Regions from separate parts of the Nostoc sp. 'Peltigera membranacea cyanobiont' 232 genome, predicted to be linked through region 3. Evidence: predicted binding sites of a transcription regulator. Region 3 holds the regulator's gene; each other region holds the start of a gene.
The links. The regulator HrcA, encoded in region 3, represses chaperone genes, less so after heat shock. The targets are predictions, from matches to a motif close to TTAGCACTCNNGANTCNNGAGTGCTAA.
Positions count from the first base shown of each region.

Region 1 (4,125 bases), on a different contig from region 3:
TTTAATTATCCAGACAATATTCAGATGTTACCTAAATCACCATAAGATAATTAGCGCGGTATTTCTAAGATTGAGGAACATTAAATGACACTATTAGAAGGTAAAGTTGCTATTATCACAGGTGCTTCACGAGGAATTGGCCGAGCGATCGCAATTGAATTGGCCTCACAAGGAGCGATCGCAGTTATCAATTATGCCAGTTCGAGTGCAGCAGCCGAGACAGTTGTTACAGAAATTACAGAAGCGGGAGGGGAAGCGATCGCTATTCAAGCAGATGTTTCTAAAAGCGATCGAGTAGACGCACTAGTTAACGCCGTCATGGAAAAGTTTAAGCGTGTGGATATTTTAGTCAACAACGCAGGAATTACTCGCGACACACTGCTTTTGCGTTTGAAGCCAGAAGATTGGCAAGCTGTGATAGACCTTAACTTAACTGGTGTTTTCTTATGTACACGCGCCGTCAGTAAAATTATGCTCAAACAGCGATCGGGTCGAATTATTAACATTACCTCCGTTGCTGGGCAAATAGGCAACCCAGGTCAGTCCAACTACAGCGCCGCCAAAGCCGGTGTAATTGGCTTCACCAAAAGCGTTGCCAAAGAACTGGCTACTCGCGGCATCACCGTTAACGCCGTCGCCCCTGGATTCATCGCCACCGACATGACCAGCGATCTCAACAACCCCGAAGATATTCTGAAATACATCCCTCTCGGTCGTTTCGGTCAGCCTGAAGAAGTAGCTGGGATGGTGCGCTTCCTTGCCGCCGATCCCGCCGCCACCTACATCACCGGACAGGTTTTTAATGTCGATGGTGGCATGGTAATGGCCTAAATTAAGTAGGTTAAGGCAGGGAGCAGGGAGCAGGAGGAAAAAGGGTTTGAGCCTTATTTACTTTTCTTCACACAGTTTGGTTTTATTGTGCCAACTTACTTACTGCTGAGTTAATAGTCATTAAAGGATGCAGGGGATTCGACCCCGGATGAATTGAAGCTACTGTTGCGTTTGCTTCCCGCTTTTTTACGAGAGTTCAGTGGGGGACTTAAACCACTGCTATCTCTGCCTCCTGCCTCATCAGTCAGTTATGTATCGAACAGCTTGAATTTTTGGTTGACTGAATCAAACAATTTTGGATTTTGCTTTCATACAGAGAATAAAGCATAGTAGGGCTAGCATTGTAATGCCCACCCTACAAGCAACTAAGGCTGTTGGCGTATCCTTTGCCAGACAGTAAAGCCCAAAAGTAGGATAATACTACTAGCGGTAGCCACCATCACAGCCAAACTCATACCTTGTATTCTCATCGCCAGCAAGTTAAAAACTAAGGTAATTGACCAAAGCGTAAACGCAGCATGGCGCTGGGAGAGTCCCCAAGCAAGTAAACGGTGGTGCAGATGGTCTTTGCCAGGAGTACTGAGAGGGTTATTTCCTGCTAGCAGCCGCCGCACAAATACTTGAGTGGTGTCTAGCACCGGTAACAACAGAAATAAAACCGTAGGAATTAGCGCATAAACGGTGTTTTGTTGCAGTTTGCCTAAAATACTAGTTGCTGCCAGTACATAGCCGAAAAAGTATGCTCCGGCATCACCCATAATAATTCGTGATGGGTGGAAGTTATGGCGCAAAAATCCTAGTGCAGCACCTCCCAAAGCTGCGAGTACTAAGATTGCCGCTGCACGATTGTTAAATTGGGCTGCAACCCCCAACAAACTCATGGCGGTAATAAAGCTAATTCCTCCTGCCAAGCCATCCATACCATCCATCAAGTTGATGGCATTGGTAATCCCTACTACCCATAGTACTGTTAGCAACATGGATAGAAGCGAGTCGATGGGAGTGCCAAACAGGACTTTGACGCTGATGCCATTAGCTACCAGTAACAGTGCCGTGACAATTTGCGCCCACAATCGAACAGAGGGCGGTAAGCCGAACTGATCGTCGATAAAGCCCACAAGGACTAATATCGAACCCCCCAATAGAATAGTGAGCACCTGAACCAATACGTTTTGGAGTTCGATCGGTCGTAAAAGGCTAGCTAATACCAGCGCGGCAATTACACCCGCGTAGATAGCCAGCCCCCCTGCATTGGGTAAAGGTTCTCGGTTGAGTCGTCGGGCGTTGGGTTGGTCAGCCCAGCCTACCCGCAAGGCGAATTTGCGGATTGTCGGAATTAAACGCCAGGTTACAACCCAAGCTAAGAGAAACGTAAATACTACCGCCAACCAGCCGGTGCCGCTAGGGTCGGCAATACCAAGGGACTTAAGGGAGTTGTCTAGATTCATCTCCCAATTCAAGCATTACTGCCAGTATCTAATATGAGCATCACCTGTATATTAATCAATTTTTTATTTCTATTTGTAACTTGAGCCGATTGAGAGATTAGCACTCTTGCTCTGTGAGTGCTAAATTGTCTAATGGAAGCGCTAGAGAAATAAAACATGGCGAAAATTATTGCATTTGACGAGGAATCGCGGCGAGCTCTAGAAAGGGGTGTTAACGCCCTTGCCGATGCCGTAAAAATCACCTTGGGGCCCAAAGGTCGCAATGTCCTTTTAGAGAAAAAATTTGGCGCACCTCAAATTGTCAACGATGGTATCACTGTTGCCAAGGAAATTGAATTAGAAGATCCTTTGGAAAATACTGGTGCAAGACTCATCCAGGAAGTAGCCTCAAAAACTAAAGATGTTGCTGGGGATGGCACTACCACTGCTACAGTTTTGGCACAAGCCTTGATTCGGGAAGGTTTGAAGAACGTCGCGGCGGGTACTAATCCAGTTAGCTTGAAACGCGGGATCGACAAAACCATTGAGGCACTGGTAAAAGAAATTGCCAGGGTAGCCAAGCCAGTAGAAGGAAGTGCGATCGCTCAAGTTGCCACTGTCTCTGCTGGTAACGATGAAGAAGTTGGTCAAATGTTAGCCCAAGCAATGGAAAAAGTCACCAAAGATGGTGTCATTACCGTTGAAGAATCTAAATCCTTAACCACTGAACTAGAAGTAGTTGAGGGGATGCAGATTGACAGGGGTTACATTTCTCCCTACTTCGTCACCAACAACGAGCGCCAAATTGTGGAATTTGAAAACGCCCGGATCTTGCTGACAGATAAAAAAATCAGCAGCATCCAAGATTTAGTGCCAATTTTGGAAAAAGTCGCCCGTTCCGGTCAGCCCTTGCTGATTATCGCTGAAGATGTCGAAGGTGATGCTTTGGCAACTTTGGTCGTGAACAAAGCGCGGGGTGTACTAGCCGTTGCTGCTATTAAAGCACCTGGATTTGGCGATCGCCGCAAAGCTTTGTTAGAAGATATTGCTATTCTCACCGATGGACAGTTGATTTCTGAAGAAATCGGCTTAAGTTTGGATACTGCTTCTCTAGAAGCACTGGGAACTGCCCGCAAAATCACCATTGACAAAGAAAGCACCACCATTGTAGCTGGCAGTGTCACCAAGCCAGAAGTACAAAAGCGGATTGGTCAAATTCGCAGACAGTTGGAAGAAACCGATTCTGAATACGATCAAGAAAAACTGCAAGAACGCATCGCCAAGCTCGCTGGCGGTGTGGCAGTGATTAAAGTGGGTGCGGCAACCGAAACCGAACTCAAAGACCGTAAACTGCGAATTGAAGACGCGCTGAACGCTACTAAAGCCGCCGTGGAAGAAGGTATTGTTCCTGGTGGTGGAACTACCCTAATTCACTTAGCTAAGACAGTACAAGCGATTAAAAACAGCTTAGAAAGCGAAGAAGAAAAAATTGGGGCTGATATAGTCGAACGAGCGCTAGAAGCTCCCTTGCGTCAAATAGCAGATAACGCAGGTGCTGAAGGTTCTGTGATCGTCTCTAAAGTCCGAGACAGTGAGTTCAACATTGGCTACAACGCTGCTACCGGGGAATTTGAAGACTTGATCGCTGCGGGTATTATCGACCCTGCCAAAGTTGTGCGTTCAGCTTTGCAAAATGCTGGTTCCATTGCTGGTTTGGTCTTAACCACCGAAGCGATCGTTGTTGAAAAGCCAGAGAAGAAATCTGCTGCTCCTGCCCCTGATATGGGCGGTATGGGCGGTATGGGTGGCATGGGTGGCATGGGCGGTATGGGCGGCATGGGCGGCATGGGCATGTTCTAACTTCTGC
Region 1 is NZ_NOLK01000002.1:129,101-133,225, forward strand. Features, by position in the region: gene fabG (3-oxoacyl-[acyl-carrier-protein] reductase) at 85-831, shown strand; gene CDG79_RS01565 (MraY family glycosyltransferase) at 1,197-2,279, opposite strand; gene groL (chaperonin GroEL) at 2,436-4,118, shown strand.
Region 1: groL (chaperonin GroEL) is a predicted target of HrcA. The motif match lies at 2,377-2,403, and genes of this name have one in related genera.

Region 2 (4,125 bases), on a different contig from region 3:
GCTGCTTGCAAAAATGTCACAGAATCCGCACGAATTGGTTCAAGCGTGAGTTCCGTTTTTAAGACTTCAATTTGTTGCACCTCTACCCCAAGTAACCAACGCACAAAATCAGCAGGGTACTATTCAGCTAAATATTTACAAGCGTTGTCGTAACTCACCCTTTTCCTCTTCTTTTGACACAAAAAAACAGCCACCTCCACAAGGGAAGCAGCTGTTTTTCAACTTATGTAACTACAAAGTATTAGTAATCGAAGTCTCCGCCGCCAGCACCAGCGCCAGCAGGAGCGCCATCTTTAGGTTCAGGCTTGTCAACTATAATACATTCGGTTGTCAACACCATGCCAGCAATGGAAGCAGCGTTTTGCAGAGCAGAACGAGTCACTTTAGCAGGGTCAACAATACCAGCAGCTAACAAGTCAACAAATTCGTTGGTTGCAGCGTTGTAGCCAACGTTGAATTCTTTCTCTTTGACGCGTTCAGCGATTACAGCACCATTCTGACCGGCGTTTTCAGCAATTCGCTTCAGAGGTGCAGGTAAGGCGCGAACGACAATCAAAGCACCAATCAACTCTTCATCCTTAAGATTTTCCTTCGCCCAAACTTCCAATTCAGGAGCAAGGTGAGCCAGAGTTGTACCACCGCCAGGAACAATACCTTCTTCCACAGCAGCTTTAGTGGCGTTGATTGCGTCTTCTAGGCGCAATTTCTTGTCTTTCATTTCGGTTTCGGTCGCTGCACCTACTTTCACTACAGCGACACCACCAGAGAGTTTAGCAAGACGCTCTTGTAGTTTCTCTTTGTCGTAAGAAGATTCGGTTTCGTCGATTTGACGACGAATCTGTTCGACACGAGCCTTAACCGCAGCTTCGTTACCTTCGGCAACAATTGTGGTGCTGTCTTTGGTAATGGTGACGCGGCGAGCCTTACCCAGGCTATCCAGCTTGGTGTTATCTAGCTTCAAACCAGCATCTTCGGTGATTAGTTGACCACCAGTTAAAACAGCGATGTCTTCTAGTAGTGCTTTGCGGCGATCGCCAAAGCCAGGAGCTTTAACAGCAGCCACGTTGAGTACACCGCGTAAACGGTTTACTACCAAGGTTGCTAAAGCTTCTTTTTCAATATCTTCGGCGATAATTACCAAAGGACGACCAGCACGAGCTACTTGCTCTAACACTGGTACCAAGTCTTGTACCAAAGCGATTTTCTTATCGGTCAGCAGTAGGAAAGGTTCATCAAAAACCGCTTCCATCCGTTCAGCATCGGTGGCGAAATAGGGAGAGATGTAGCCTTTGTCAAAGCGCATCCCTTCGGTGATTTCCAACTCGGTAAACATAGATTTCCCTTCTTCTAGGGAAATTACGCCTTCCTTGCCCACCTTGTCCATTGCTTGGGCAATCATCTGACCAACTTCTTCGTCATTACCAGCCGAGATCGCACCAACTTGGGCAATGGCTTTGGAATCTTCTACCGGACGGGCGTGTTCTTTGATTTTCTCTACCAGGAAGGCAGTAGCTTTATCAATCCCGCGCTTCAGTGAAATCGCGTTAGCACCTGCTGCAACGTTCCGCAAGCCTTCTTTAACGATCGCATGTGCTAAAACGGTAGCAGTGGTGGTGCCATCGCCAGCAGCATCGTTGGTCTTAGAAGCAGCTTGACGAATCAAAGCTACGCCAGTGTTTTCAATATGGTCTTCTAATTCGATTTCTTTAGCGATCGTTACACCGTCATTAACAATTTGCGGTGCGCCAAATTTCTTTTCTAGAACTACGTTACGACCTTTGGGGCCAAGGGTAACAGCTACAGCCTCAGCTAAAATGTCAATGCCTCGTTCTAAGGCGCGACGGGCGTTTTCGTTGTAGATAATGCGCTTTGCCATATTATTTGTCCTTTGTCATTTGTCTTTTGTCTTTTGTTTTTTGTCTTTTGTCTTTTGTCATTGGCTAATGACTAATGACCAGTGACTAATGACAATTAGATAACTACTGCTAAAATATCTTTTTCAGAAAGCAGTACATATTCTTCGGTGCCGAGCTTGATATCAGTGCCAGCGTACTTGGAGTACAGCACTTTATCGCCGACTTTAATTTCCAATTCCTGACGGCTACCGTCGTCGTTACGCTTGCCAGGGCCAAGGGCAACTACTTCCCCTACCTGGGGCTTTTCCTTGGCAGTATCGGGCAAATACAGACCACCTGCGGTCTTTTCCTCTGAGGCGTTCACTTTTACGAAAACGCGATCGCTCAAAGGTTTAACTGTAGAAACGCTTAAAGATAAGGCTGCCATAATTATTTTCTCCAGAGATTAGCACTCTCAACCCCTGAGTGCTAATCTACCGAAAATTGGCATCCAATGGCAAGAATTCCTTTAGTACGGGTTCCCGAACTAGGAGAGCGTTGGTGTACTTAAGTATAAATGCCTAATTATTTTTACTCTGCGGGTTCTGTCCTGTAAGTTACGTATATTTTTATATGGTCAAAGGGAGTCGGGAGTTGGGAGTAGTGAAGAGTTTTCCCAATTATCAATGCCCAAGACCTCATTCCCTTCTCAGTCAACTTTATTTGCAAACCTTGCAAATTGTTATAGAACTGTAATCAGGGAGCCGCTTGATGAGTAACAATACAGTGATCCAGCCCAGCCACCAAATCCCCAAATCCACTAAATCTCTAGAAGATAAGCCCCTGAGTAATTGTGTAGAAAGTTTAGGACTTGCAAAGATTCAGCGACACATTTTTATTTGCGCTGACCAGACAATTGCTAATTGCCGCTCAAAACGAGCTAGTCTGGAATCCAGGGAATACTTAAAAGAGCGACTTAAAGAGTTAAAACTTGATGAGCCGCAACAGAATTATCCCTTATGCGTCTATGGAACTAAAGCCAACTGCTTGCGTGTTTGTTGTTCTGGACTCATAATAGTGGTTTACCCTGATGGTGTCTGGTATCGCCAAGCAAAATTGGAAGTTATTGAGCGGATCGTTCAAGAACACTTAATAGGCAATAAGGTGGTAGAAGAATATGCATTTTTAAACCATCCTTTGCCAGAAACTTCCCTAGTTTCTTGTGAACACCTCATCGAGGCTTGGCAACCGAAGGATATGGTAGAGCAGTAAGCTTTAAGAAAGTGCGGGTTGGTTTTGAGGTAGGGTCATCTTTAAGCCAATACTTACTTGTGAGTTAGAAGGATTATTATTTAATCAGTGTTTTTTCGCCCGCCACTTTCAATGCGATATATAATAGCGCATTATAGATACTACTGCTATACGTATCCTTGCTGGACTTTTGCTATCGAGCTACTAGTCTCTTGAAAGTGCTCGGCATTTTTGAGGTTTCGAGACAGCAAAGGCAAGTTAAGTAGGAAAAAGGACAATATCTCGAAATAACCCACCATAGAGGATAAATATTCAAGACTTTGATGGACCGAAGCGCGACAAGTGCCACTGCTATGAAAGAGCCCAGCATGAAAGATCACAAACGACTTCTATTGATTGATGATGACCCTAACCTCATCTTGCTGGTGAAGGATTACTTAGAATTCCGGGGATACGAAGTCATCACCGCCGAAAATGGACGTGAAGCTCTGGAAATTTTAGAGCAAGATGTTCCAGACATGATTATCTGCGACGTGATGATGCCGGAAATGGACGGATATACTTTTGTGGAACAAGTCCGGCAAAACGAACGCACCAGTTGGATTCCGGTTCTTTTCCTTTCAGCTAAGGGACAAAGTGCAGACCGAGTTAAGGGTCTGAATAAAGGTGCTGATGTTTATATGGTCAAACCCTTTGAACCAGAAGAACTCGTAGCACAAGTTGAATCCTCACTGAAACAAACTATCCGTTGGAAAGAGCACCAAGCTAAAGGAGGCGAAAACGGTTCCCGTATCCAGGTTCCCTTCGATGTGCAATTAACCCCAACCGAACTGAAAGTAGTCCAGTTTGTCGCTAGGGGTTTAGCTAACCGAGAAATTGCTGAAGAACTAAATGTTAGTCAGCGCACGGTTGAAAGCCATGTGTCCAATATGTTGGGCAAAACTAATCTCCACAACCGCACTGAACTAGCGCGGTGGGCGATTGAAAATCAAATGGCTTAAACAAAGTTAAGAGTTAAAAGTTAGGAGTTATGAACTAT
Region 2 is NZ_NOLK01000001.1:138,354-142,478, forward strand. Features, by position in the region: gene CDG79_RS00605 (DUF4351 domain-containing protein) at 1-104, opposite strand, end outside; gene groL (chaperonin GroEL) at 242-1,876, opposite strand; gene groES (co-chaperone GroES) at 1,972-2,283, opposite strand; gene CDG79_RS00620 ((2Fe-2S) ferredoxin domain-containing protein) at 2,607-3,107, shown strand; gene CDG79_RS00625 (response regulator transcription factor) at 3,410-4,087, shown strand.
Region 2: groES (co-chaperone GroES) is a predicted target of HrcA. The motif match lies at 2,302-2,328, and genes of this name have one in related genera.

Region 3 (4,125 bases):
TGGCTCTTTGTCCAGTCAAGATATATGTAGCCTTGGTTGGGTAAGGGAATAGCAGCGATACTATCTTTGAAATTGGGATTGTCAATTAAGGAATTATCCTTATTTGTAAGAATTTCATCCATAGTTTCTAAGTCAGAGGTGAAAATTTCGTAATTTCCTAAAGCTGTATGCAATCCCCGCACTTTTGTTTCAATAGTGAAAGATGCTCCCTCTTTAACATCACTTTTTTTAGTCGCCGTAGTTAACTCTGTCCAAGCCGAGATTTTTTGCTTGTCTTGCTTGTCTATAGTCAGGGTATTAATGCTCAGTCCATTGGATGATGCGATCGCATCTAGTCGAGCAACGCCTTGTTCTACACCCTCGGATTTTTCTACTACAAAAATCCAATGAGGGTTTGTTTGCTCTTTCTCAGGTAACAATGCTACGGCATATTCTCCTTGTACCCAGCTAAAAATATCCTCTGGTAAGTTTATCCCCCAGCGTTTTTGAACATCCACCAAAGGTTTTGCTAACCGAGAAACAACATCTTCCCCAGAACCATATATAGTAGCTGTTGCTTGGCTCCAAAGTTTGGCTAAATCACTGTTACCCAAATTACTCAAATTTGAGCCGGAAATTGCCAAACCTGCGGATGCTGGAACATACTGCAATGCTCCCACAGGTTTAGATAGTGGCGAGGATGGAGAAAGAATTTCCGATGAAGTCAAAAAGGTGGTTTCTGCTAGCAATCCTTTGGGATTCAACGCCAGAGAAATAATTTGGCTGTTATAAAGTTGTTCTGGTAGTTCTAAGCCTTGCCATTTTGCCACAACGGGAAGATTCAAGAACGCTACAGCTAAACCCCCTTTAGGTAGTTCTTTAGTAGCTTTTTGGTATTCGGGGGAGCTAGTCAAGTTTAGATCGGGTGCTTGGACGTTATTGATTGCATCTCGCAATACTTTCGGATCGTTAGCAAACAACACAAAGCCTTCACCAACAACCGCACCTGCAAGCAAATCCTCTTTTGGCTGATTATCAGAAATCAGCTTTACGCCTTTGTATTGTTCAACAGCTAAGGTTGCGCTAGCTAACGCCCGTTTGGAAAACAACAACTCGACAAACTCACGGCTTTTCTCTGGTTGCTTAGTTGCTAGTGCTAACAGATACCCTGGCTGCTGTCCGTTTTCTGAGTCCCGATCGATATCTAAGGTGGCGATCGCTAATGTAATTTCGTTCCCTAACCAGGGTTGCACGTCTTGTTTATAATCTATGCCACTCTTGGCGAATAAACTGGTTTTGAGTTTAGATAGTTCCTCTTCACGATCCAACGCCTGTAACCGATCGGGATTAGTCAGCAATGAAACCATTGCAGGGGAAAGTTTGGAAACGAATATGGCTGCACCCGGCTGAGAGGTAGAAGCAATCAGGTTAGCCGGACTTTTGGCGAAAAACCAGTAAAAGCCAGCGATCGCAATTATTAGCAGTGCGATCGCACCTGCGACGATAAAACCGATAAATGAACGTTGACTATTCACATTAAACCTTTAAAAAGACGGTTTACAGCCATTTAAGCAGAAAGCCTAGCAGAATTTATCAGCCTTCTTGAGAATGGATACTCATGCAAAGACAGAGATTTTCTGTCACCATAAAATTAGATTAGGACTGTTTATAGGGAATTCTTTTAGTCAACCCATGAACCAGATTAGTGTAGAAGAACTGGCAAAACGTCTTTCCTCTGGTGATGGAAGTATACAGCTAGTGGATGTGCGAGAACCAGAAGAATTGGCGATCGCTAGCATTGAGGGCTTTGTCAACCTACCTTTAAGTAAATTTGCCGAATGGGGAGATGAAGTACCTACCCTCTTCAATCCCCAAGCTGAAACCCTTGTATTATGCCACCACGGTATTCGCTCTGCCCAGATGTGCCAATGGCTAATTGCTCAAGGTTTTACAAATGTGCAAAATATTTCTGGCGGTATTGACGCTTACTCCATCTTAGTAGACCATTCAATTCCCCAGTATTAGCTTGTGTTTAGGTGCATTACTCAGATGGAATGGAAATTAATTCCATCTGGCTTTTGTGATTGTAAAAACATCACTATATCAAGTTAGCAAGTTTCTCAACTTGCTATATACTTACGGAACTTTTCGACCCAAATCTTCGCTGCGATCGCCGCAAAAATACGTATCCCATAATACTTTTATCAGTGTAGAATAATGCAAAAATAAGCTGATGAAGGATGTTATAAATCCAAATTTTCAGCTTTGGCTGCAAAAGCCTAAATTCTATTTAGAGTGCAATTTTAAAAAGTGTTGTACGGGAACCTTAAAATTAATTATCACAATATAATTCTATAATTTGTTATCTTAATAAATTATTAATATTCTTTTTTTTCGGTCAAATCCAGAAATTTTTCCAGACTTTGATTAAAATTTGCCTCTAGCAAAACATATCCTATGGAAGTCCAGTTAACAAATCGACAACAGAATATACTTTGGGCAACAGTACGTCACTACATTGCTACAGCAGAACCTGTTGGTTCAAAGGCTTTGGTCGAAGAGTACGATCTGGGTGTAAGTTCAGCCACAATTCGCAATGTAATGGGAGTTTTAGAAAAGTCTGGATTACTCTACCAACCACATGCTTCTGCCGGACGAGTGCCTTCAGATTCAGGGTATCGCATTTATGTTGACCAGTTAATTACACCTTCTCTGAGAGACGCTACCCATAGCTTGCTTCCACGTTCGCGCAGCGTCCCGCAGGGAAGTGGTACAGAAACTTTAGGACGAGAAGTAGAGGTGGCATTGCAAAAGCGCCTCCAGTGGGAAGATCGGAGTTTAGAAACCCTACTGCAAGGAGCCGCACAAATTTTAGCAACCTTGAGTGGTTGCATTAGCTTGATTACGATGCCGCAAACTACAACAGCGCTATTGCGACATCTGCAATTAGTGCAAGTTGAAGCTGGGCGGATTATGTTAATTGTTGTTACCGATGGTTATGAGACGCATTCCAAATTGATGGATTTGTCGCCAATATCAGAAGAAACACAACGGGATTCAGAGGTAATCGATCGCGAGTTACAGATTGTTTCTAACTTTTTGAATACCCATTTACGGGGGCGAAGTCTGTTGGAATTAGCCAACCTCAATTGGAGTGAACTAGATCAAGAATTCCAACGCTACGGGGAATTCTTGAAAAATTCAGTTGCGGAATTGACTCGTCGCACTCTTGCGCCGACTGCAACCCAAATTATGGTTCGGGGTGTATCAGAAGTTTTGCGCCAGCCGGAATTTTCCCAGTTACAGCAGGTACAAACAATTATCCACCTGCTGGAAGAAGAACAAGACCAACTATGGCGATTAATATTTGAGGAACCAGAACCAGAGGATGCGGGGAAATCAAGGGTAACGGTTCGTATTGGCGCAGAAAATCCCTTAGAACCCATCCGCACCTGTACTTTGATTTCTTCCACCTATCGCCGAGGTTCAATAGCAGTAGGAAGTGTGGGAGTTTTGGGGCCAACACGCCTAGATTATGAAAGTGCGATCGCAGTTGTGGCATCTGCTGCTGATTACCTCTCAGAAGCCTTCAGTTATTTCAATCCTTAATACCAATTTAATGTGAAGTTGCACATATCTCGATCCCCCTAAATCCCCCTTTTTAAGGGGGACTTTTCAAACCTCAAAAATCTTCATCATCAACAAAAAATTCGGCATCCTCTTCTAATCGAGAATTACCCTGGCCAATACCAGCAAGCCCCCAGAGAGGTTGCAGCAGTGCCATGCTAATTAACCCGACAACGGCACTAAAAGCCAGAACTAAACCCATTGGTATTTGAATCGATTGGAAGGTTAAGAATTTTAACGATACGGGTGTGGCATTTTGGACTGAAATAATTGCGATCGCAATTACCCAAACCGCTACAACTAGAGATGTAAAAAAAGGAGCGAGAGTTTTCATATTTTTATTGAAGTGGGAAGTGAGAAGTTAGGAGTTATTAATTTAGAACTCATAACTGTTAATAGGAGTTAAAAGTTAAGAATTGTTAATTTACAACTCTTAACTCCTAACTCCTTTTTTTTATGCTTCTAATTGAGCAATGAGACTCTCTAACTCTTGGGCAATTTTGGTGAGTTTTTCGGGAG
Region 3 is NZ_NOLK01000019.1:21,356-25,480, reverse strand. Features, by position in the region: gene CDG79_RS08950 (DUF3352 domain-containing protein) at 1-1,514, opposite strand, end outside; gene CDG79_RS08945 (rhodanese-like domain-containing protein) at 1,672-2,004, shown strand; gene hrcA (heat-inducible transcriptional repressor HrcA) at 2,437-3,588, shown strand; gene CDG79_RS08935 (LapA family protein) at 3,662-3,940, opposite strand; gene CDG79_RS08930 (phosphoglucomutase/phosphomannomutase family protein) at 4,061-4,125, opposite strand, start outside.